3 regions of the Rhizobium sp. NPDC092011 genome follow, and region 1 is predicted to be linked to each of the others. Evidence: riboswitches for the same ligand, from Rfam matches in the RefSeq annotation. Region 1 holds a riboswitch; each other region holds the start of a gene.
What was found. Region 1 has a riboswitch for cobalamin ahead of ACIQJ2_RS03580 (ABC transporter substrate-binding protein). Riboswitches for the same ligand answer to the same signal wherever they lie in the genome.
Positions count from the first base shown of each region.

Region 2: another riboswitch for cobalamin. It lies ahead of ACIQJ2_RS24385 (LysR family transcriptional regulator); the one in region 1 lies ahead of ACIQJ2_RS03580 (ABC transporter substrate-binding protein).
Region 3: another riboswitch for cobalamin. It lies ahead of nrdH (glutaredoxin-like protein NrdH); the one in region 1 lies ahead of ACIQJ2_RS03580 (ABC transporter substrate-binding protein).

Region 1 covers NZ_JBIVSO010000001.1:734,190-741,780, forward strand. Annotated here, with positions in the region: gene ACIQJ2_RS03570 (HlyD family secretion protein) at 1-822, opposite strand, end outside; gene ACIQJ2_RS03575 (GGDEF domain-containing protein) at 1,448-2,542, shown strand; cobalamin riboswitch at 2,644-2,900, shown strand; gene ACIQJ2_RS03580 (ABC transporter substrate-binding protein) at 3,063-4,079, shown strand; gene ACIQJ2_RS03585 (FecCD family ABC transporter permease) at 4,082-5,119, shown strand; gene ACIQJ2_RS03590 (ABC transporter ATP-binding protein) at 5,116-5,880, shown strand; gene ACIQJ2_RS03595 (class I SAM-dependent methyltransferase) at 5,885-6,712, shown strand; gene ACIQJ2_RS03600 (autotransporter domain-containing protein) at 6,842-7,591, opposite strand, start outside.
Region 2 covers NZ_JBIVSO010000007.1:7,869-15,459, reverse strand. Annotated here, with positions in the region: gene ACIQJ2_RS24400 (flavin reductase) at 1-89, opposite strand, end outside; gene ACIQJ2_RS24395 (methionine synthase) at 386-1,414, opposite strand; gene ACIQJ2_RS24390 (DUF1852 domain-containing protein) at 1,442-2,425, opposite strand; cobalamin riboswitch at 2,755-2,965, shown strand; gene ACIQJ2_RS24385 (LysR family transcriptional regulator) at 3,161-4,048, shown strand; gene ACIQJ2_RS24380 (APC family permease) at 4,821-6,605, opposite strand; gene ACIQJ2_RS24375 (DUF1989 domain-containing protein) at 6,849-7,591, shown strand, end outside.
Region 3 covers NZ_JBIVSO010000001.1:1,361,976-1,369,566, forward strand. Annotated here, with positions in the region: gene ACIQJ2_RS06235 (acyltransferase family protein) at 1-205, shown strand, start outside; gene ACIQJ2_RS06240 (hypothetical protein) at 294-1,532, opposite strand; cobalamin riboswitch at 1,695-1,915, shown strand; gene nrdH (glutaredoxin-like protein NrdH) at 2,167-2,388, shown strand; gene nrdI (class Ib ribonucleoside-diphosphate reductase assembly flavoprotein NrdI) at 2,400-2,795, shown strand; gene nrdE (class 1b ribonucleoside-diphosphate reductase subunit alpha) at 2,783-4,936, shown strand; gene nrdF (class 1b ribonucleoside-diphosphate reductase subunit beta) at 4,962-5,936, shown strand; gene ACIQJ2_RS06265 (glycerophosphodiester phosphodiesterase family protein) at 6,110-6,961, shown strand; gene ACIQJ2_RS06270 (HU family DNA-binding protein) at 7,080-7,358, opposite strand.

The sequences.
Region 1 (7,591 bases):
CATGGTCACCTTCACCGGGATCCTGTCCTCGCCGAGCGCGGGCACGGTGACGTCGAAACCGTCGCCGACCTTCAGGCCCCTCAGCAGATCCTCGCGCAGATTGAAGGTGAACCATGGATTCTGCAGGTCGATCAGCGAGAAGATCGGGGCGCCTGCGGAAAAGTTCTCGCCGAGCTCTGCGACGCGCGTCGTCACCTGGCCGGAAATCGGCGCGATGATGGTCAGCTCATGGACGTTGGTCTGCTGCTGGCCAAGCGAGGCCTTCGCCTGCTCGACCTGCGCTGCGGCGAGAGCCTTCTCCTCCTTGCTCGCACCGGCGACGGCCAGCTGCAGATTGGCCTCGGCCGACTCGCGCTTGCGAATGGCGGCTTCGAGGTTGCGGGCCGTTTCGTCGACGCGCGCCTGCGTCGATGCGCCCGTTGTGATCAGCCTGCCCTGGCGGCCGGCATCCTCCTGATAGAGTTTTACGTCGGCGTCCGCCGCGGCCAGTTCGGCCTGGCGTGCCGCGATCGTCTCCGGCCGGGTGCTGTTGACCCTGACGAGATCGGCCTCGGCGACCGACAGCGCCGCCTCGGACATGTGAAGGGCGGCGGTCAGCTGCGGGCTTTCGAGCTCGGCGATCACAGCGCCGCGCTCAACATTGTCGCCGACATCCGCGTTGAGTTTGGTGACACGCCCCGAAACCCGAGGGCTGACATCGACCCGATTGGCCGACACTTCACCCTGGACGATCAATGGCGGCGGCTTCGTCGCAAACCATAGCAGAACACCCAATGCCGCCACGATCACAATGCCAATCACAACACGAAGCGTTCGCAACATACAGCCCTCTCCATATCAAACGCTCGAGGCTCAAACCCCGACAACTCAAACGCTCACACAAATACAATGCGAGGCTAAAAAGATGCGCCACCACGCCCCTCCACCTCATCGTCGCCAGTTCGACCGACTGTCCCTGGGTCTGCGATCGCTACACTGCCATGCGAACTGTAGCAGAGGAAACTAATAAAAGCACTGACCGCAGGTCGATCTGAGGCGTCCTCGATTTCTCCGCGATCCCGCCGCATACCGTCAGACATGGATGGTGGTTTGCGGTAGTTTAATTGTACCCGAAGTGCTTGACCGTCCAGCCCGAAGCTCCAGATAGGCAAGGTGGATGACACGCGTCCACCGGTACAATCCATCCGGAGTTGCCAATCCTTCGATCGTCTTTGCGAGCGCCTTGTTTCTCCTATGCGTTGCATCTCACGAAAATCCCTGACCTTTGGGGTCGACTTGAAGGTGACCTCATCGCAATGATCCACAATTCGTGTGACGCAACCGCGTTTTCCACAGGCGGCAGGCTTGATAAACCATCCCGCAGAGATTGCTTGGTATTTCACTCCGACCTCGGCTATGGCCAGGCCGGGCTATTCGAAATGGCTCCGCACGAGGATCGGGTACGTTGATGGAAATTCAAGCGCATTTGCCATCCCTGGTGCGTGTTCTGGGGCAGGTGGCGATCATCGTCTATGCCTATTCTTGGGTCACCCGGACCATCGAGCGCGGCATTCTGAAATCTGTCGCCGTCGGACTGCTCTTCGGTCTTGGCGGTATTTTGTCGATGGGCGATCCCATTCGATTCATGCCCGGCGTCATTCAGGACGGACGTTCGATCCTGCTCGTTCTCACCCCGATCTATGGCGGCATCGTCGGCACCATTGTTGCGGCGTTCATGATGGCCGTGTTTCGTTATCTGGTTGGCGGCCTTGGTGCCGTGAGCGGGGTTGCCGGCATTTTGATCGTGGCGACAGCAGGATATGTTTTGACACTCTTGCCGCGACAGTTGACCGGCACCGGATGGAGACGCTCGGCTCTGTTCGGCCTTGCGACGACGACATCTCTCGTCGTTCTCGTTTTCCTGCCGTGGTCGGTCGCGCGAGAACTTCTGATCTCGGCGACGCTGCCGGTGACGATCGTCAACATCCTCGGCGTCATGTTGCTGGCGGACCTGCTTGAGAAGGAAAGCTATCGCATCGGTATTCAGCGCGCTCTCGAAAACGAAGCCACGCTCGATCCTCTGACGCAGCTGCCGAACCGTCGTGTCCTGCAGCGGGAAGGTGATCGCTGCAGCAAGGAAGCCGGGATGCGGCGGGTTCCCTTTTCGATCATCATGCTCGACATCGATCATTTTAAGAAGATCAACGACAATTGGGGCCACACCTTCGGCGATACGGTCCTGGCACGGGTTGCGGACGTGATCCGTCGGACGGTGCGCAAGACCGACATAGCCGCCCGCTATGGCGGTGAGGAAATCGTCGTGCTGTTGCCGAATACGGATATGCGGGCCGCCGGCATTGTTGCCGAGAAGATCCGCAACGATATCGAGACAACGGTCCTGATGTTCGGGCAGGAGACTGTCCATGTCACGGCCAGCATCGGCATCGCCTGCTCGTTCGAGCCATCGACGGATTTCAAGTATGTTCTCGAAGCCGCCGACAAAGCGCTTTACCGCGCAAAGGCGGGCGGAAGAAACCGCGTCGAACTCGCGGAAACCGCATAGCGACTTGTAGCTCGGCGCCCTTCGCGACGTTCCGCCAACTCCGCCGTGTCGCGTTCGCATCCTTGTTTCTACCGCTGTCTTCTTGACGGAACTGATCGCCCGGCTTAACTGGACGCGACGGTTCCCCAAGGAAGACTCCGCGGGGATTAATAGGGAACACGGTGAGGACGACCCAAAAGGGACCTAGACCGTGGCTGCCCCCGCAACTGTAAGCGGATTGCCGATCATCCGGGTGTGAACAGCGTTCCGTTCATCTCCGAAGGCTTGAGGCCGTGCCACTGCGACCACAATCGCGGGAAGGCAGATGATCGTCAGATATCCGCGAGCCAGGAGACCTGCCGTCGATCACGATCCAATCAACCGGGCGGGGATGCTCGGAAAGGACAGAGAATGATTGACCTGAGCCTTCGACATTATCGGGCGTTTTTCGACCTTGATTGGGATCTCCTTAACCGGCTGCGGTCTGCCTGAGCGCGATTGCGCTGACGCCGCCAGATTTCCATTCCGATCGAGACCTTTCATGCGCCATTTTTTGACGACCGTAACATTTGCACTTGGGCTTACCGGGTTTGCCGCTTCCGGCTTTGCTGCAACCCAGTATCCGCTCACCATCAACAATTGCGGCCAGCAGGTCACCTTCCAGAAGGCGCCCGCCAAGATCGTATCCATTGGCCAGGGCATGACCGAGATCCTGTTCTCGCTCGGCCTTGCCGACAAGATCGCCGGAACCGCGGTATGGGTCGGTCCGGTGCTGCCGCAATATGCCGAGGCCAATAGCAAGATCGCCCGGCTTGCCGACAATGACCCAAGCTTCGAATCCGTTGTCGGCAAGGAGCCGGATCTTGTGGCTGCCGAGTTCGAATGGCATGTCGGCACGCAGGGCTCCGTCGGCAAGCGGGACCAATTCTCCAAGCTCGACATCAACACTTATGTTGCGCCAACCGATTGTGTCGCCAAGGTCAATACCGATGGCGGTGACGGTGTACGCAAGGAGCTGTTTACGATGGATCTCGTCTATCAGGAGATCAACGAACTCGCGCAGATCTTCGACGTCAAGGATCGCGGCGACGCCCTGGTCGCCGATCTGAAGAAGCGCGAGGCGGATGCTGTCGCATCGATTGCCGGCGCAAAGGCCAAGGACCTTCCGATCGTGTTCTGGTTCTCCAGCAAGGAAGTCAGCGGCGATGCCTATATCGCCGGCAAGAACAGCGCTCCGGCCTATATCCTGAAAACGCTCGGTGCGAAGAATGTCGTGACGACGGAAGAGGAATGGCCGCTGGTCGGGTGGGAAACCATCGCACAGGCCAACCCTGCGGTGATCGTGATCGCGGCGATGGATCGCCGCCGCTATGCGGCCGACGATCCGAAGGTCAAGCTCGCCTTCCTCGAGAAAGACCCGGTCACTAGCCAGCTCGACGCCGTCAAGAACAAGCACTTCGTGATGATGGACGCGCAATCGATGAACCCGACCATCCGGACCATCGACGGCATTGAGATATTGGCCAAGGGCATCAAGTCCTTTGGTCTGGCGCAGTAAATATGCGTCTGATCGCAGAGCGGCGAGACCGGTGGGCGCTATTGGCGCTCACCACGGCTGCATTCCTCCTTTTGGCCTTCATGATCAGCCTTGCGGTCTCGATCGGCGAGATTTCCATCCCGCTGTCGACGACGGCAAAGGCCGTGTCGAACCGGCTGTTCGGAACGGATTTCGAGCTTAGCCGGATACATCAGGGCATCGTCTGGGACTATCGTCTCAGCCGCGCGCTCGTCGCGGCAAGCGCTGGCGCATCGTTGGCGCTGAGCGGCGTGATCCTGCAGGCCTTGCTGCGCAATCCGCTCGCGGAACCTTATGTTCTCGGCATTTCCGCCGGCGCCTCCACGGGCGCGGTTTGCATCATGATCCTCGGGCTCGGCTACGGGGTTCTGGGGCTTTCCAGCGGTGCCTTCATCGGCGCGGTTGCCGCTTTCCTGTTCGTCGGCCTGCTCGCAGCCGGTGTCGGTGGAACAAGTGAGCGCATCATACTGTGTGGTGTCGCCGGTTCGCAGCTTTTCAATGCGCTGACCTCCTATATCGTGACCACGTCGGCGAATGCCGAGCAGGCAAGGGGTGTCATGTTCTGGCTTCTCGGCTCGATGAGCGGCGTGCGCTGGCCGGATGTCTATCTCTCTGGGCCGATCGCCATTGTCGGCTTCGTGGTCTGCATGGCGCATGTCCGCGTGCTCGACGCTTTCGTTTTCGGAACCGACGCGGCGGCTTCGCTCGGCATCGCCGTGCGCCGCGCACAGATCGTGCTTCTGGGAACGACGGCTTTCATGACGGCGGCGGTTGTCAGCATCGTCGGCTCGATCGGCTTTGTCGGGCTCGTCATTCCGCATGCAGCCCGTTTCATGGTCGGCCCCAATCATGACCGGCTATTGCCAGCGTCCGCGCTCGGCGGCGCGATCTTCATGGTTGCTGCCGATATTGTTTCCCGGATCATCATTCCCCAGCAGATCCTGCCGATTGGCGTCGTGACTGCTTTGTTCGGCGCTCCCGCCTTCGCCATCATTCTTTATCGCGCCCGGAGGACGGCATGAGTATCGCGGTCGACAACGTCACCTTCGCCGCCGGCAATACGCTCATTGTCAATGGCATCAGCCTCGCGGTGGAAAAGGGCAAGGTGCTCGGCCTGCTCGGGCCGAACGGTTCCGGCAAGTCCAGCCTATTGCGGTTGATCTGCCGGCTGCGAAAAGTGAAGAGTGGCGTCATCCGGCTCGGTGGTGACGACATCGCCTCAATTTCCCGCGGCGATATCGCCCGCCGCATCGCGTTGGTGGAGCAGCAGGCGAACACGGATATGCAGGTGACGGTTATCGATGTTGTCCGTCTTGGCCGTACACCACACCGCGGGCCGCTTTCCTCATGGGGCGCCCTGGATGACGCAGCGGTCCTCGCCGCGCTGGCCCGTGTCGGCATGCAGGATCGGGCGGGCCAGCTATGGCAGACATTGTCCGGCGGCGAGCGTCAGCGTGTTCATATCGCCAGAGCACTTGCGCAGACCCCCAGCGAATTGCTGCTCGACGAGCCGACAAACCACCTGGATATCCAACACCAGCTTGAGATACTGGGCCTGATTTCGAAGCTTGACGTCACGTCGGTCGTCGCACTGCATGATCTCAATCTGGCGGCGATGTTCTGCGATAGCCTGGCGGTCTTGCAGGAAGGGCAAGTCGTTGCCGCCGGCTCGCCGGAAGAGGTGCTGACACAGGAGCTGATCGAGCGGGTTTTTGGCGTGCGTGCGCATGTCCAGAAGTCGTCGGTTCATGGCCGCTGCAACATTCAATATATGGCAGGCTGACCTCATGGACGGCGCAAATTTCGATCTCAAGGAAGAAATCCGCGATTATTGGTCGAAACGATCGGAGACTTTCGACCTCGCATTCGGTCACAAAATCGCTCCCGGTGCTGAAGCCGATGTCTGGCAGAAGCCGATCCGCATGGCTCTCGGCCCGCAGCCAAAGCAGGTCCTGGAGCTTGCCTGCGGCACAGGCGAGGTAACGCAGCTTATCCACGATCTCGGCCATGACGTGACCGCGTTGGATTTTTCTGAGGCGATGCTTGCCGTCGCGCGCAGGAAACATGCGGGCAAGCCGCGCCTTCGTTTCCTGCTGGCCGATGCCGAACACACGATGGAGCCGGATGAGACCTATGACGCAATCGTCTGTCGCCACCTTGTCTGGACGCTGACGCGGCCGGAAGAGACGCTGAAGGAATGGTTCCGGCTGCTGAGACCCGGCGGACGCTTGGTGATTTTCGACGGTGATTGGGCGCAGCCGAAACCGGGCGGCCGGATCGCCACGATGCTGATTGCGCTGATCGACCGCATTTGCGGTGCTGACAGAAATTACGACGGCGCGCTCAGCAGCCGCCATGCGCGTATCATGAAGGCGCTGCCCTTCGGTGACGGCCTGCGCGCAGAGGCGCTTGCGCCGATTTTGGAAGCTGCGGGCTTTGCGGAGGTTCAATTGCAGTCGCATGCACCCATCGCGAAGGCGCAGCGGAAGAACGCAAATCTGAGAAACAAGCTGCGGACCTTCGTCTATCACAGGTTCGTCCTCGTCTGCACCCGCCCTGCACTCCAGAGCGCCGTGCTTCCCTTTGGAGGTACAGAGGTCGCTCTATCTGTTTGAATCTACGCATCAGGCTTTCCGAAAATCGATTCCGATTTTCGGGCCGATGCTGTAGTCGGCCGAAAAGGCTTCCGGCTTGGGAAAATTCCTGGAGCCGGCTCCCGATATGAAGACTTTGCCGGCGGCCGCTCAGAACCCGATGCTGAGTTTGGCATTGAACCCGTGTTGCTGCGCGGATGCCGCAACCTGGCCGCTATAGGAGACGGCGAATGTCGTGTTTTTGGCGAGACGGAAATCGAGGCCTGCTTCCACGATGCCGACATCTCTGGCGATGGGAACTCCCGCGACGTCGAAGCCGGCACCCGATGTGAAGCTATTGGTCGAGACGGGCATGGTGTCGCCGAATGCGTGGCGCCAGCCGAGCGTTCCGCGCGCTACTGTCGGAAGACTGCCGATGTCGAAATTGGCGGCCGTTCTCAGCCCCAGGGTCGCAAACGTCACTTCGGTCGTCTGCTCCTTTGCCGAAAGCATGGTGGTGCGGCCGGCTTCGTCAAAGTCGTTGGTATCGAGTTTGATGTGGGTCAGCCCAGCATAGGGCTCGAAGGAGGTGTCGTCGATTTCGAAGCGATAGCCTGCCTCGCCGAAGAACTGGAAGGTTCCCGCGCCGTAGCTGGCCCTCAGGCTGTCCGAGAAGCCTGGTATGGCAATCGCGCGACGGATGTCGATATCGCTCCAGCTGTAGGCAAGCCCGCCACGGAGGCCAAGCTGCCCGCCGGCCGTATTCCACGCGCTGCCGCCATAAAGGCCGAGATGGTAGACGTCGCTGGAACCGGAAGAGGATCGCGCATCAACCTCAAGGCTGCTGCTGCCGTAGCCTGCGATAATGCCGAGCCGCCCGCTATCTGCGACGCTCGCATCGGCACCGATCAACAAGCCGCC
Region 2 (7,591 bases), on a different contig from region 1:
ACGACGTTGACTGCGGAACCGAGGCGCGACATGCCATTGCGAAACCTGGCCTTGTCTACGATGTCGAAGCGATGATCCACTATGCTCATATCGGCCTCTCGAGCGCGTTCTGGATGGGTAAAACCGAGGCGGTTGCACAACGTCCGCGGTTCGTAATCGGTGCGGCAAAGCCCCCTCGCACCCAGGATCGGCAACATCCGAGGGTGCAGCAAAGCGCCGGGTGACAACATGCGGCGCCATCAGGCGGTAGACGTCACGAAGCGACATGTTTCTTCGCCGCCCCTTCTCGACATCATGAGATAGGCAGGGGTTACCTTTGATATGGATTTCGATCCAATCAGACTGAAAAGATAACCCCTCTACACCTCACTATATTCTGCTGGCACTAGGCCGAGAGTTCTCTTCGCACGATTTCGGCGCCTGCAGCCAAAGCATTCAGCTTGCCTCTCGCCACTCGGCGAGGGAGAGGTGCCATGCCGCAATTGGTGCAGGGGCACAGTTTGTCGGCATCGACGAATTGCAGTGCCTTTCGCAGAGTAGCGGCCACTTCCTCTGGCGTTTCGATGGTATTGCTTGCCACATCGATGGCGCCGACCATCACTTTTTTACCTCGGACCAGCTCAATGAGATCCATTGGAACGTGCGAGTTGTGGCACTCCAGGGAAATCATACCGATACTGGATTTCTGCAATTTGGGGAAGGATTCCTCATATTGCCGCCACTCCGACCCCAGGGTCTTTTTCCAATCCGTATTGGCTTTTATACCGTAGCCATAGCAAATATGGACGGCCGTTTCGCACTTGAGCCCTTCGATCGCCTTTTCCAACGTGGCAACGCCCCAATCATTCACCTCGTCAAAGAAGACATTGAATGCGGGCTCGTCGAACTGGATGATATCGACGCCGGCAGCCTCCAATTCCCTCGCTTCCTGATTGAGGATCTTGGCGAATTCCCAGGCCAGCTTTTCGCGGCTTTTATAGTGGTTGTCAAAGAGCGTATCGATCATCGTCATCGGACCCGGCAGAGCCCATTTGATGGGCTGCTTGGTCTGCTTACGCAGGAACTTGGCGTCTTCGACGAAAACCGCCTTTTTGCGAGACACCGCGCCGACGACCGTAGGGACGCTCGCATCATAGCGATCCCGAATTCTGACGGTCTCGCGTTTTTCGAAATCAACCCCATCGAGATGCTCGATGAAGGTGGTCACGAAATGTTGGCGCGTCTGCTCGCCGTCGCTGACGATATCGATCCCTGCCTGCCGTTGATCGTCCAAGGATAAGCGCAAGGCGTCCTGTTTGCCCTCGATCAATTCCTCATCCTGCAATTTCCAGGGCGACCAGAGTTTTTCCGGCTCTGCAAGCCACGAGGGCTTTGGCAAGCTGCCGGCGGTTGACGTGGGCAACAGTGTTTTCATGATAGGCGGCCTTATGTTTCTGGTTCGTCAAATGGCGTGATTGGCAGACCATTGCTCAAGAACGGTCTTGTATGGTTTGATGAAGTGCTCCTCAGCAAACCTTCCCTGCTCAACAGCCAGCCGGCTACGCTCTTCGCGATCGTAGACAATACGGGTCAGTGAATAATCCTGATGCTTGAGACTTGGCTGATAACAGGCCCCTGCCGCGGAATTGGCGTTGTAGATCTCGGGCCGGTAAATCTTCTGAAAAGTCTCCATCGTACTGATGGTGCTGATGAGCTCGAGATTGGTATAGTCATCGAGCAGATCGCCGAGAAAATAAAAGGCAAAAGGCGCAACGCTATTCGGCGGCATGAAGAAGCGAACCTGCAGCCCCATTTTTTGGAAGTAGAGATCGGTCGACGACAATTCATCCTGCTGGTATTCGACGCCCAATACAGGATGCTGATTTCCAGTCCGACGGTATGTCTTGCTGCTTGAGGCGCTCAGACATATGACCGGCGGCTTGTGAAAATGCTCTTTGTAGGCATCAGAATTCACAAAACATTTGAACAGGTTGCCATGCAACTCGCCAAAATTCTCTGGCATGCCGAATGCGGCGCGATCCTTGTTGTACTCCGGCAGAACGACGCTGAAGTCGTAATCTCGGACGTAAGAGGAGAAATTATTCCCGACGATACCCTCGATGCGTTCGTTGGTCTTTCGATCAACGATGTTCGTTTTCAATATTTCGATCAGGGGGAAGGCATCATTGTTGCCTTCAGTAGCAATAGCCATTTCAACCGAAATGATTTCGAGTTCGACGCAATAGCGATCGCCTTTGGGATTATCCCAATGCGCCAGGGCGTTGAAACGATTATCAATCATCTTCAGGGCATTGCGGAGGTTTTCCTGACGGCTCTCCCCTCTCGCCAAATTGGCAAAGTTGGTCGTGATACGCGTGTTTTCTGAGGGGCGATAGTCCTCATCAAAAGTAATTCTCTTAATATTGAAATTGAATCGTTTATTCATCGCGATCGGACGTCCTATATCCCGATATAGATCCTGAGTCTTTTGATACATGATTCAGGATACACCGGATATTATTTGCCATTGCTTCAGCCGGCAGCCTTTGTGCTATCCGGACTTGAGAGCGTTGTGCGTTTTATGCCTGACACATCCATTAAGTAACAATGGTATTATCTCACGGAAGCATGAGCCGTGTTCATGATTTGCCGTAAGAGCCGCCTTAAAAGACGGCGCAGATAAAGGCGGACAGAAAAGTCATCCGCTTCGAACCCCGTAACAATCACTTCCTTGTATTCCGGTGATGAACGCCTTGACCACGCAAGCGACATAAGACATTGGTTCGTCATCGTGGTTCTGCGGACGGGAGTCCGGAGCTAAGAGGGAATTCGGTGAGGGTTTTGATCACAGCCTGAATCCGAAGCTGCCCCCGCAACTGTAAGCGGCGAGCGAACGTCCATCCATGTCACTGAGGCGCGCCTCGGGAAGGCGGACGAAAGCAACGACCCGCAAGCCAGGAAACCTGCCGCGATAGATAACGTCCACGGGCGGGGTGTCCCGGAGTGCCGCTTTCGCGTTCGGTACCCCTGTGCCGTCGTCTCTGCGTCATGCCGCCGCCTTGCCGAAACTTATGGTAATGCCAATGACAGAGACCGCGACGATAGAAAAGCCTGCCCAGCCCGCCTCGACAACCAAGCTCGTCGATACCGTCCTTCCCATTGGCGAAGGGCGGGCGTGACAATGCTGGACAGGCAACATCTGTCGATCCTGCGTGAAGTCGACCGCATGGGCAGCCTGACGGCTGCAGCGGAGCGGCTGAACGTCTCCCAGTCTGCCCTTAGCCACACGATCCGCAAGCTCGAAGAACGCTATGGCGTGGCGATGTGGGAAAAGGATGGCCGCACCCTTCGTCTCACCGAGGCCGGCCGCTACATCCTGACGCTTGCGCAGCGCGTTCTCCCCCAGATCGAAAGGGCTGAGGATGTCCTGTCGGATTATCGCCACGGCCAGCGAGGCTCTCTCAAGATCGGCATGGAATGCCATCCGTGCCACCAGTGGCTTATGGGTGTCACAAAGCCCTATCTCATGGAATGGCCGGATGTGGGCCTGGAGCTGACGACATCATTTGCCTTCGGTGGCGTTGCCGCTCTCACCGGATACGAAATCGACATCCTGATCACACCGGATCCGATCGAGATGCCCGCAATTCACTATCTGCCAGTGTTCGACTACGAATTGGTGCTTGCCGTTCCGGCCGACCATCCGCTGGCGCTGAAGCGTCATGCCGAACCTGCTGACCTGCTGGATGAGACGCTGTTCACCTATCCGGTACCGCCGGAGCGGCTGGATGTCTTCACGCAATTCCTAGTGCCCGCCAATTGTCGCCCGCGCCATCATCGGAATGTTGAAACGACTGAAATGATGCTTCAACTCGTGGCGGCAGGTCGCGGGGTTAGCGCCATTCCTGACTGGTTGGTGCGTCGGGAGGCGGCAGCACTGGGTGTCCGGCCAGTCCGCATCGGCCAGCACGGCATCAAAAAAAGCATCCACCTCGGATTAAGAGATGGCGACGACACTGTCGATTTCATCGCCGGGTTTCTCGCGACGTCGCGCCAGGCATCGGCCTAAAGCTGCAATAGTCATGACGGCATCGGCGCAGTGGAGCTTGCCGATCTCGATCGGTTCGCCACCTAGGCTGCGCCGATGACTTTGGCTATCGCGGGAGGAGTAGATCCAGCCGCCATATTCCAATGGGCAAACACCTCGAGAGTGCCGATTTCGATAAGCCGTGACAAACCGCCGGCGCATTCATCGGCCGGCCGTGTTTTTCCGGCAGGAAGTGCGAGGCAATCTTATGATGGCCAGGACCCCGCGTTCGTCGGCATAAAGAGCCGCGGGTTCGCAATGCATGTCCAAGCCACATGGTGCGACAGGTGTTCCCCCGGAAATGGATATCCGGATCGCACAAGACGGTACAAGTGTGATTGAGACAACTGCTCTCTAAGGAGTTCGAACCCCTGGCCCGCTGGTCATGCGGCAGGATGGCGGTGCTCAGTGTTTGAACGCTTTAGGCCAACGCGGGCGACCGCAACAGCTTAAAGAATATCTTCTCTCAAGGTTGCTCCATCGTCTTCTGCGACGACTCCCACGGTTCACCTCCTCCACCATCCGCTGGCTCGGCGGAAATGAAGCCGCACCGCGTGAACGATGATGCCGGCTCGAAAGCGATGCCGGCGGTAGATGGGTCAAGATCTCTCATCCCCATCATCGCTGATCAGATTCGAAGTTCCTATAAGGTTGGGATGTCAGGTAGTTCATGTCCCCATACAAAGACAGGATCCTATAAAGCCTGCTCCGCTGTGGCGAGCCACAGCGGAGCAGTCGTTATCATTGCTCTATTTCAAGCCGGCAATTGGAAGGCCCAATTGGCAATCAGCACGATGGCGAGGCCTCCAACCAGGGCCAGATATGGCAGAATTCCCGCCTTCTTCACGCCGAGGTCCTGGCCAACAAGACCCAGATCGTCCATAGCCCCGGCCGGGAATTTGCCGCCGTCACGCACATAATGCCGGTAGGCGAACACTGGCAGGATCAGGGCGGCAAAAGCAAAGCCGATCCAGAGTGCGTTGGCATAGCCCCAAACCTTGGCGCCTGCACCGAGGAAGAGCGCGTTGACGAAAGCCAGAACGGTGTTGAGACCGATCAGCCAGGACGGTGCCTTCCACGGACGCTCGACATGGCCGGAATCCATGCGGTGGATCCAGCCGGAGTTGAGATTGAGGAAGTTGAAGATGATGTAGCCGACGTTGGAGACGGCAAGTACGAAGAAATAGCCACTTGTGTCGGATGCAATGGCGAGAAGGGAGAGGTTGAAGGCGAAGTCCGTCCACATCGCCCTGGTCGGTGCACCATGCTCGTTCACGTGATCAAGATATTTCGGCAGCCATCCGTCCTTCGAGCCCTGATAGAGCGTGCGCGAAGACCCGGCCATTGCGGTCATGATGGCCAGGAACAGTGCCATGATCATCAGGATCACGAGGAGCTGGGTGACTATGCGGCCGGCACCGATCAGGCCGCCGAGCGCTTCGGCGACACCGGTGCCGTCGACGATACCGGGCGCCAGCATGCCAGCGTGGCCGAGCACGCCCTGGAAAGCAAAGGGCACCAGGAAGAAGAAGATGCAGCAGGCAAGACCCGAATAAAAGATCGCCTTGAAGGTGTCGGTCTTCGGATTTTTAAGTTCTCGAGTGTAGCAGACCGCGGTTTCAAACCCGTAGGTCGACCAGGCGGCAATGTAGAGACCACCCAGGAAAAGCGTCCAGCCACCATTGCTCCAGGTTCCATCTGTCCCGGCATAGGCGGCCGTCGGCGGCACCAGACCGGTGACGTTGCTGGAGACGATCTGGCCGCTGACAATTGGATAGATGCCAATGATAAGCAGCGGGACGAGGACGATGATCGCCAGCCATTTCTGCACACTTGCCGTCTCGGAGATACCGCGGTGCTGGATTGCAAATATGATCAGCATCAGAATGCCACCGATGAAGAAGGTGGCGTTGATGTTGGCCATTGCGAGGAATGGAATATTGAAGCTGACGAGAGACCAGTTGCGAATGGCAGGCGTCAAAGCGGCGACGCCATCGGCGCTCAGTAGCGCTTTTACTGCATCTTGCGGCGATGTGCCGGCATGGGCCGTAATGTATTCGGCGACACGCGGGCTATCGACTGCAACCGACGTCGCATGGGCAGTGATCCAACTCAGCACCGCTTGCGAATCCGCGGCCGGGATCGGGAAAAAGGCATTGAGAATATAACCGGCTGCGATGGCACAGCCGAGCGACAGCACCGGCGACCATGCGAACCAGTTGCACCAGACCGAAAGCGGCGCGATGAACTTCGAATAGCGCAGCCATGCCGTTGCGCCATAGACCGATGCACCGCCTGACTTGTTGGCGAACATGCCGGCAATCTCGGCATAGGTAAAAGACTGCAGGAACCCCATGACCATCGAAATGATCCAGACGACGAAGGCAAGCTTGCCTGTCGTGCCGGCGATGCCGCCGATGGAGAAGAGAACAAGTGGCGGCACGCCCGCAGCCACCCAGAACGCGCCCTTCCAGTCGAGCGCGCGTATAAGCTTACCTTCGGTGCCAGCGGAAACGCCGGCGTCCACAATATCCGTCATTGGTGATATTCCCCATCTTTGTTCCGGACGTATCTTCGTACGTCTCCCTGAACGTGCCTCCCATGGCATTACGGGGCTTGCTGGAGGTTTTCATGAGCCGAGTCTGTGCGCGGGTTCCAGATGCATGCCCTTTATGCATAGTGAAGATATTTTCTTTTTAGTCAACATCACTTTACTTTCGGACGGCATTTTGTCAGCATGATTCCAGTGTGGTGAGGCACATCAATTTCCCGAGAGGGCTATATGCGAGATCTCCATCCGCCGATCGCCGGAATTCGGCCCGTGTCGGCAAGTACTATCCGCTATCCAGGCATTTCGACACTGCCGCACGACACCGAACGCTATCGTTGCAAGGGGGGTGGTACGCTGGTCTTGCGTGTGGAACCCGGCGATCGCGCAACACTGCGCGACTGCGAGGGCGGCCAGGTATGCGAGCTCGCCTTCCTCGACGATAAGGGTCGTTTTCAGTCCGAAGGATTGGGTACCGCCTTTAACTGCGAAGCCGAGGGATTGAAATCCATCCTGTCCTCCGGAGAGGAGAGCGCCTCACGTGTGCGTGCGGCGCTGCAACGACGCGGCGCCGATATCGCCTCTGCGGGGGCACTACGCCTCTTCGGCGAAGCCTCTCCGCCGGGCAGCCGGGCCGAGTTCACCATTGCTCTCAAGGGTTTGCTGATCGTCTGCGCTCCCGGGGCGTCCATGTCGCCGGAGGCACAGGACACGGCAACACCCGTTGAAGTGAGGATCAGGCGTGCGACGATCCTGCGGGATTACATCTCCGCCCTGCCCGAACCGCTCGCCGACCCGATAGAGGATATCCGCATCAGAGCGGCAACCGCGTCAGCCTATTTCGTGCGTGCCGGAGAATTCATCCAGATCATCGATGTCTACGGGCGGCAATGCACGGATTTTCAGGCCTTTTCTGCCCGCAAGGTGGACAAGGGGTTGGACCTTGCGCTCGACTCCACCGTCACCCGCACCCTGCT
Region 3 (7,591 bases), 630 kb from region 1:
CAATCGAGCCATTCTCACCTACTACGTGCTCCATCAGACCGTCATGCTGCTTATCGCCTACGCATTGGATCAGCTCGGACTGATGTCTGCTTCGCTATTCGTCCCCATTGTCGTTGCCACCCTTGCGATCTGTGCACTGCTTTACGAGTTGAAGCGTCATCTTGAAGCTTCCTGCAAAGCCGTGTTCTCCACGCGCTTCGCCTGAGCTAGCCGAGCGATGGAACCGGCCGTGACGGCCGGTTTCCTTCATGTGGCTGGGACGATGTCAGTTGCGCTGGGGAGGTTGCGCGATCTCAGTGGGTCGCGCCCGATCCTCCGGCGGCGACAATGGCAAAGGGCTGTCCTTCCACGGGAATATTGCCGACCTCCTTCAAGGTTTCGGCATCGATCAGACGCACCTCGCTGTGACGGGGATCGGTTATGGCGATGAGATTGCCGGCAACGGCCAGACGCGGCCGCGGATCGCGCCAATGGCCATCCTTGCTGTAGGGCTCGGTCACGCTCTCGGACTTTGCGATCACGCCGTCGACCGTGTCGATGAGATGCAGTTTTCCTTCTTCCGTCAGGACGTAGGCATGCCGTGGCTTCGCCGGATCCAGCACGAAGTCCACGCGCCGCGTCGGTAGCTCGATCAGCCTATAGGGATTGGCTTTATCATCGGGGTCGATCAGGACGATAGTCTGTTCGCCGTAGTTGCCAAGGAAGAATTGCATGGACGTGCCGCCGAGCAAGGTCGAGACCTTGCCTTTCGGCATCGCCGTGCCGTAGGCGAGCATGTCGACCTTCGGACCGTCGATCCCGCCGGGGCGTACGATGAGGACGCCTTCCTCGCAGCCGAAGGCGACCAGCCGGGCAGATGTCGCTTCGCCATGCAGTCCGGTGCAGGGCGCGACTTGTCCTACCTGCTGGCCCGCGCGATCGAGTACCCGCAGACCGAGACGCGGCGGCAGCTCGCCTTCTTTCACGGCTAAGTCCATGTTGGGCACCGACACGAGCAGATGGTTGCCCATTGGCACGGCGACACCATGATGGGCCGCGGTGGTGCCGAAAGCCCGAATGTCGGCTTTGCCCTCGGCAAGATCGGTTTCCGACAGGAGGTCGAACTTGCCGCCGCGATCATAGAAGATCGCTACATCGTTTGCATGGCTCACCACATGGCCAGGTTTTTCTCCCTTCACCACGGTTGCAAGCAGTTTCGGGTCGGAAAGCTTGATATCGCGATGATCGCCATGATCGGAAAGCGATATGCCTGTGTCGATGGCATGCACCACATTCTTGTCGCCCTGTACGGCAAAGACGGTTTTGCCGGTTTGGGTGAGCGAAAGCGCGGCATATCCGTCGATGTCGAAGCGGCCTATTTCGCGGCCGCTCCGAACATCGAATGCGCGAACAATCGGCAGGCTATGATCGGCGACAAATAACCTCCAGCTTTCCGCCGTGTTCTCTTCTTCGGCGAGGGAGGGAAATGGAAATAGCAATGCGCACGCCAGCGAGGAGGCGGCCAGGAGGGTTGCAGAGCGGGAGCAAAACATGGGTGATCCTTTATGTAATAACATTACATGCCTATTGTTATAAAGTAACATCTGAGTTGTCCAGCCCCGCAGATGCAGGGATTGGTGGTGCTATCCACATATTATCAACACTGAAATTGGAGCAGGCGCGCGGAACCAGTTGACGCAATTTTAACCTCATATACTATATATAGTGTTCGAGGTTCCTTCGATTCGCAAGGATTGGAGGCGAAGATGGGAATCCGGTCGACGGACATGATGGTCGTCAAGCCGGAGCTGCCCCCGCAACTGTGAGCGGCGAGCGTTCGTTCGACATGGCCACTGGGACACATGTGTCTTGGGAAGGCAAGATCGGATGCTGCGACCCGCGAGCCAGGAGACCTGCCTCGAGCATAGCGTCCACGGGCGGGGTGTCCGGGTGGCGAGCGGGGAACTGTGCGGCATGACCGCCGGCGTCTTCGCTCCCGCGAATGCCCCGCATGAATTACTTCGGGGTGAAGTCCATGTTTTTGAGTACCCATATTCGGCTACGTGAATGACGGTCGTTTAAGCGACCGACCGCGCGCCGCATCCGTCTTCATTTTCATCCTGCAATGCGGGCATCGTCTGGTGCCCGAACACTTTCGCACGCCTATAAGACACACGAGGACATCCAATGAGCATTACCGTCTACAGCAAGCCCGCCTGCGTTCAATGCACCGCGACCACCCGCGCGCTCGACCGCCAGGGTATCGATTACACCATCATTGACGTGTCCACCGATAACGCCGCCTACGAGCTGGTGCAGGGCCTCGGCTACCGTCAGGTACCGGTCGTCATCGCCGGTGAGCAGCACTGGGCCGGTTTTCGTCCTGACATGATCAGCGCCCTCGCCTGAGGAGTTGGGCGGTGGGTGAGCTCGTCTATTTTTCCAGCAGATCCGAGAACACTCATCGCTTTGTTGCCAAGCTTGCCTTGCCGGCCGCTCGTATCCCGCTGTCAGCGGGGGAGGAGCTTCGAGCTACCCGCCCTTATGTCCTCATCGTGCCGACCTATTGCGGCGAAGGAGGCAAGGGTGCCGTGCCCAAGCAGGTGATCCGTTTCCTCAACGATGCGGATAACCGTTCGAACATCCGCGGGGTCATCGCCGCGGGCAACAGCAACTTCGGGGCGACCTACGGTATCGCCGGCGACATTATCTCTACCAAATGCAAAGTGCCGTTTCTGTATCGGTTCGAGCTTTTGGGAACGGAGGAGGATGTCGCCAATGTCAGACACGGATTGGAACGATTTTGGACACGCTAACGCTTGACCGGCCAGCGAAGGCCACGGAAACGGCATTGGACTATCACGCCCTCAACGCCATGCTGAATCTCTATGACGAGCAGGGGATGATCCAGCTCGACAAGGACCGCATGGCGGCCAAGCAGTATTTCCTTCAGCACGTCAATCAGAACACCGTCTTCTTCCATAATCTGCGGGAGAAGCTGGATTACCTGGTGACTGAGGGGTACTACGAGCAAGAGGTGCTGGATCAGTATTCGTTCAATTTCGTGCGTGATCTCTTCGATCACGCCTATGCGAAGAAGTTCCGTTTTCCGACGTTCCTCGGTGCTTTCAAATATTACACCAGCTACACGCTGAAGACCTTCGACGGCAAGCGCTATCTGGAGCGCTACGAAGACCGCATCTGCATGGTGGCGCTGGCGCTGGCACAAGGCAACGAAGCCCTGGCCAAGGACATGGTCGACGAGATCATCTCTGGCCGCTTTCAGCCGGCGACGCCGACCTTCCTCAATGCCGGCAAAAAGCAGCGCGGCGAGCTCGTCTCGTGCTTCCTGCTGCGGGTCGAGGACAATATGGAATCGATCGCACGCGGCATCAATTCCGCGCTGCAGCTTTCCAAGCGCGGCGGCGGCGTGGCGCTATCGCTGACCAACATCCGCGAGGCCGGTGCACCGATCAAGCAGATCGAGAACCAGTCCTCCGGCATCATCCCTGTGATGAAGCTGCTCGAGGATTCCTTCTCCTACGCCAACCAGCTTGGAGCCCGCCAGGGAGCTGGTGCCGTCTATCTCAATGCCCACCATCCCGACATCATGCGCTTCCTCGATACCAAGCGCGAAAATGCCGACGAGAAGATCCGTATCAAGACCCTGTCGCTCGGTGTCGTCGTTCCGGATATCACCTTCGAACTCGCGAAGAACAATGACGATATGTACCTGTTCTCGCCTTACGATGTGGAGCGCATTTACGGCGTCCCCTTCACTGAAATTTCGGTGACCGAAAAATATCGCGAAATGGTCGCCGACAGCCGCATCAAGAAGAAGAAGATCAAGGCGCGCGATTTCTTCCAGGTCATCGCCGAGATCCAGTTCGAGAGCGGCTATCCGTACATCATGTTCGAGGACACGGTGAACAAGGCCAATCCGATCGCCGGACGCATCACCATGAGCAATCTCTGCTCGGAAATTCTGCAGGTGAGCGAAGCCAGCAAGTATAATGATGACCTTTCCTACGAGCACATGGGCAAGGACATCTCCTGCAACCTGGGTTCGCTGAATATTGCCGCGGCGATGGATTCCGCCGATTTCGGCAAGACCATCGAAACCTCCATTCGGGCGCTGACGGCCGTCTCGGACATGAGCCATATCTCCTCCGTGCCTTCGATCGAAAAGGGCAATGACGACAGCCATGCTATCGGCCTTGGCCAGATGAACCTGCACGGTTATCTCGCCCGCGAACGCATCTTCTACGGCTCTGAAGAGGGTGTCGATTTCACCAATATGTATTTCTATACGGTGACTTACCACGCGGTCCGCGCCTCGAACCTCCTGGCGATCGAGCGGGGAACGAGCTTCAAGGGCTTCGAGAATTCGAAATACGCCTCCGGCGAATACTTCGATAAATATACGCAGCAGGAATGGGCGCCGGCGACGGAACGGGTCAAGCAGCTCTTCGAAGAGGCCGGTATCCACATCCCGACGCAAGAAGACTGGCTTGAGCTGAAGACGTCGGTCATGACATCTGGCCTTTATAACCAGAACCTGCAGGCCGTGCCCCCAACGGGCTCGATCTCCTACATCAACCACTCGACCTCTTCGATCCACCCGATCGTTTCCAAGATCGAGATCCGCAAGGAAGGCAAGATCGGCCGCGTCTATTATCCGGCCGCCTTCATGACCAACGACAATCTTGACTACTACCAGGACGCCTACGAGATCGGACCGGAAAAGATCATCGATACCTATGCGGCGGCCACCCAGCATGTCGACCAGGGCCTGTCGCTGACGCTGTTCTTCCGTGATACCGCGACCACCCGCGATATCAACAAGGCGCAGATCTACGCCTGGAAGAAGGGTATCAAGACCATCTACTACATCCGTCTTCGCCAGATGGCGCTGTCCGGCACCGAGGTGCAGGGCTGCGTTTCCTGCGCCCTCTGATTTCCGGTTTGAGAAGGACATTCCCGTGAACATGCAATTCAAGCCGGCAAGCCGTATCCGTGCGATCAACTGGAACCGCATCGACGACGACAAGGATCTCGAAGTCTGGAACCGCCTGACCGGCAATTTCTGGCTGCCTGAAAAAGTGCCGTTGTCGAACGACATCCCGTCCTGGGCGACGCTGAAACCGGAGGAGCAGCAGCTCACCATCCGCGTCTTCACCGGTCTGACCCTGCTCGACACGATCCAGAACGGCGTCGGCTCGGTCAAGCTGATGGCCGATGCCGCTACGCCACATGAAGAGGCCGTTCTTTCGAACATCTCCTTCATGGAGGCGGTACATGCGCGCTCCTACTCGTCGATTTTTTCGACGCTGTGCCTGACGCCTGACGTGGATGACGCCTATCGCTGGTCGGAGGAGAATGAGTTTCTGCAGCGCAAGTCGGCGCTGATCATGGAGCAATATGCATCCGGCGATCCGCTGAAGAAGAAGGTCGCCAGCGTCTTCCTCGAAAGCTTCCTGTTCTATTCGGGCTTCTATCTGCCGATGTTCTGGTCGAGCCGCGCCAAGCTCACCAACACCGCCGACATGATCCGCCTTATCATTCGCGATGAAGCCGTGCACGGCTACTATATCGGCTACAAATTCCAGCGCGGGCTGGAGCGGCTTTCGGAAGACCGCAAGCAGGAGATCAAGGATTTTGCCTTCGACCTGCTGCTCGAACTTTACGACAACGAGGCGAAATATACCGAAGCGCTCTACGACGGCGTTGGCCTCACCGAAGACGTCAAGAAGTTCCTGCATTACAACGCCAACAAGGCGTTGATGAACCTCGGCTACGAGGCACTGTTCCCCGCCGAGGCCTGCAAGGTCAATCCGGCGATCCTTTCGGCGCTCTCGCCGAATGCCGACGAGAACCACGACTTCTTCTCCGGTTCCGGTTCGTCCTACGTCATCGGGAAGGCTGTTGCGACCGAGGATGAGGACTGGGATTTCTGAGGGGCGGCCTAGCCGCTCAAGGACATGGAATGCCAGATGAGTTCCGATCGCAGCCGTGAGGCTGCGATTGTCGCTTTGGGCTCACCGTCACGACGCGATCATGTGCCGCGTGCTTTGCAGCACTGACAAAGTCCTATGCTACGTCCCGGCTTCCGTGAGGCCAAGGACGTGTCATGAATTACATCGATTATATAGCCGACCCCGCGCGCGACTGCGCGATCATCGTTCATCGCGGGCTATGGCGTGCGGCACCGGAAAACAGCTTGCTGGCGATAGAGCAGGCGATTTCCGCTGGCTATGATGTGGTCGAGATCGACGTAAGACGCAGCAGCGACGGAGAGCTTGTTCTCCTGCACGACGATACGCTCGAACGAATGACGGGCCTCAACAAACAGCCCGAGGCGCTAACATGGCGGCAGTTGCGGAGCCTTGCCTTGCGCGATCGCGATGGGGGCGAGGCGAACCCGATGACGAGGGAGACGCTGCCGGGCCTGAGGGATGTCTTCGATCTCACCCGAGACCGAATTTTCGTCCATCTCGATGTCAAGCACAGGCACACGATCCCAGATGTAATTGCATGCGCCCGCGCCATGGGCGTGGATCAACAAGTCGATTTCTGGGGTAACCTGAAGACTGAGGAGGATCTGGCATGGATCCGCGCGAATGTGTCGTCGCAGGCTGTTCCCTTCATGGCAAAAACCCGCCTCGAGGCGCCGGATGCCGCAAGGCAGCTGGACCTCCTGTTTCAACTCAATCCATTCCTGTGCGAAATCTATTTTGAAGGGTTGGAGCAGGTCGCCGAGCGCGGGACGATTTTCAAGGAGGCCGGGATTGCGCTCTGGGTCAATACGCTGGATGCGGTTTCATGTGCCGGTTTCACTGACACCGCTGCATTGCAAGATCCGCACGCAGTCTGGGGTCGCTTGATCGACGCCGGTGTTTCAGCGATACAGACCGACGAGCCCGCAGCCCTGAAAGCCCATCTGGAATATCGCCGGGCGTCGGGCCGCGGCAGGCCGAGCTGATTGTGTCGCGCGCCGGCGAGATCGCGTCCGGTGCGTCAATTCGCAATTGCTGACGGCCGGCCCACTCCGCGAGGACCGGCCGTCTGAAGCATCGAGCCTCAACGGCTCAAAGCTGGCATTACTTGTTGAGCGCGTCCTTCAACGCCTTCGCCGGCGTGAAGGTGAGCTTGTTGGCTGCGGCAACCTTAATGGTCGCGCCAGTTCCCGGATTGCGAGCTTCACGCTCCGGCGTATGCTTTACCTTGAACTTGCCGAAGCCCGGAATGGAGGTCTCCGCGCCGGAGGAGGCTGCTCCGGTAATGGCTGCAAAGACGGCTTCGACGATTGCCTTGCCCTGAGCCTTGGTCAGCTTGTGATCAGCGGCAATCTTGTCTGCGATTTCATTGGTGGTGGTCATGATACTTCCCCGCATTGGTTACGGAGGAATCATTTCCATTGCAGCCGTTCATTGTCACGAGGCCAGTTGGCCTTTAGAGGCGAGAAAGGGCGTATTTCCACAATTTCCAGCGTCCGCAAGGCTTCTCACGGCCTTCTGTCGCTCCAATTTCGAGAAATTGCCTGTTTTCGTTGCCCTGGCCGGAGGGCGCAGATTCCCTCGCGGTTCTACCGTCTCAAGCCGTTTTGCGGCGA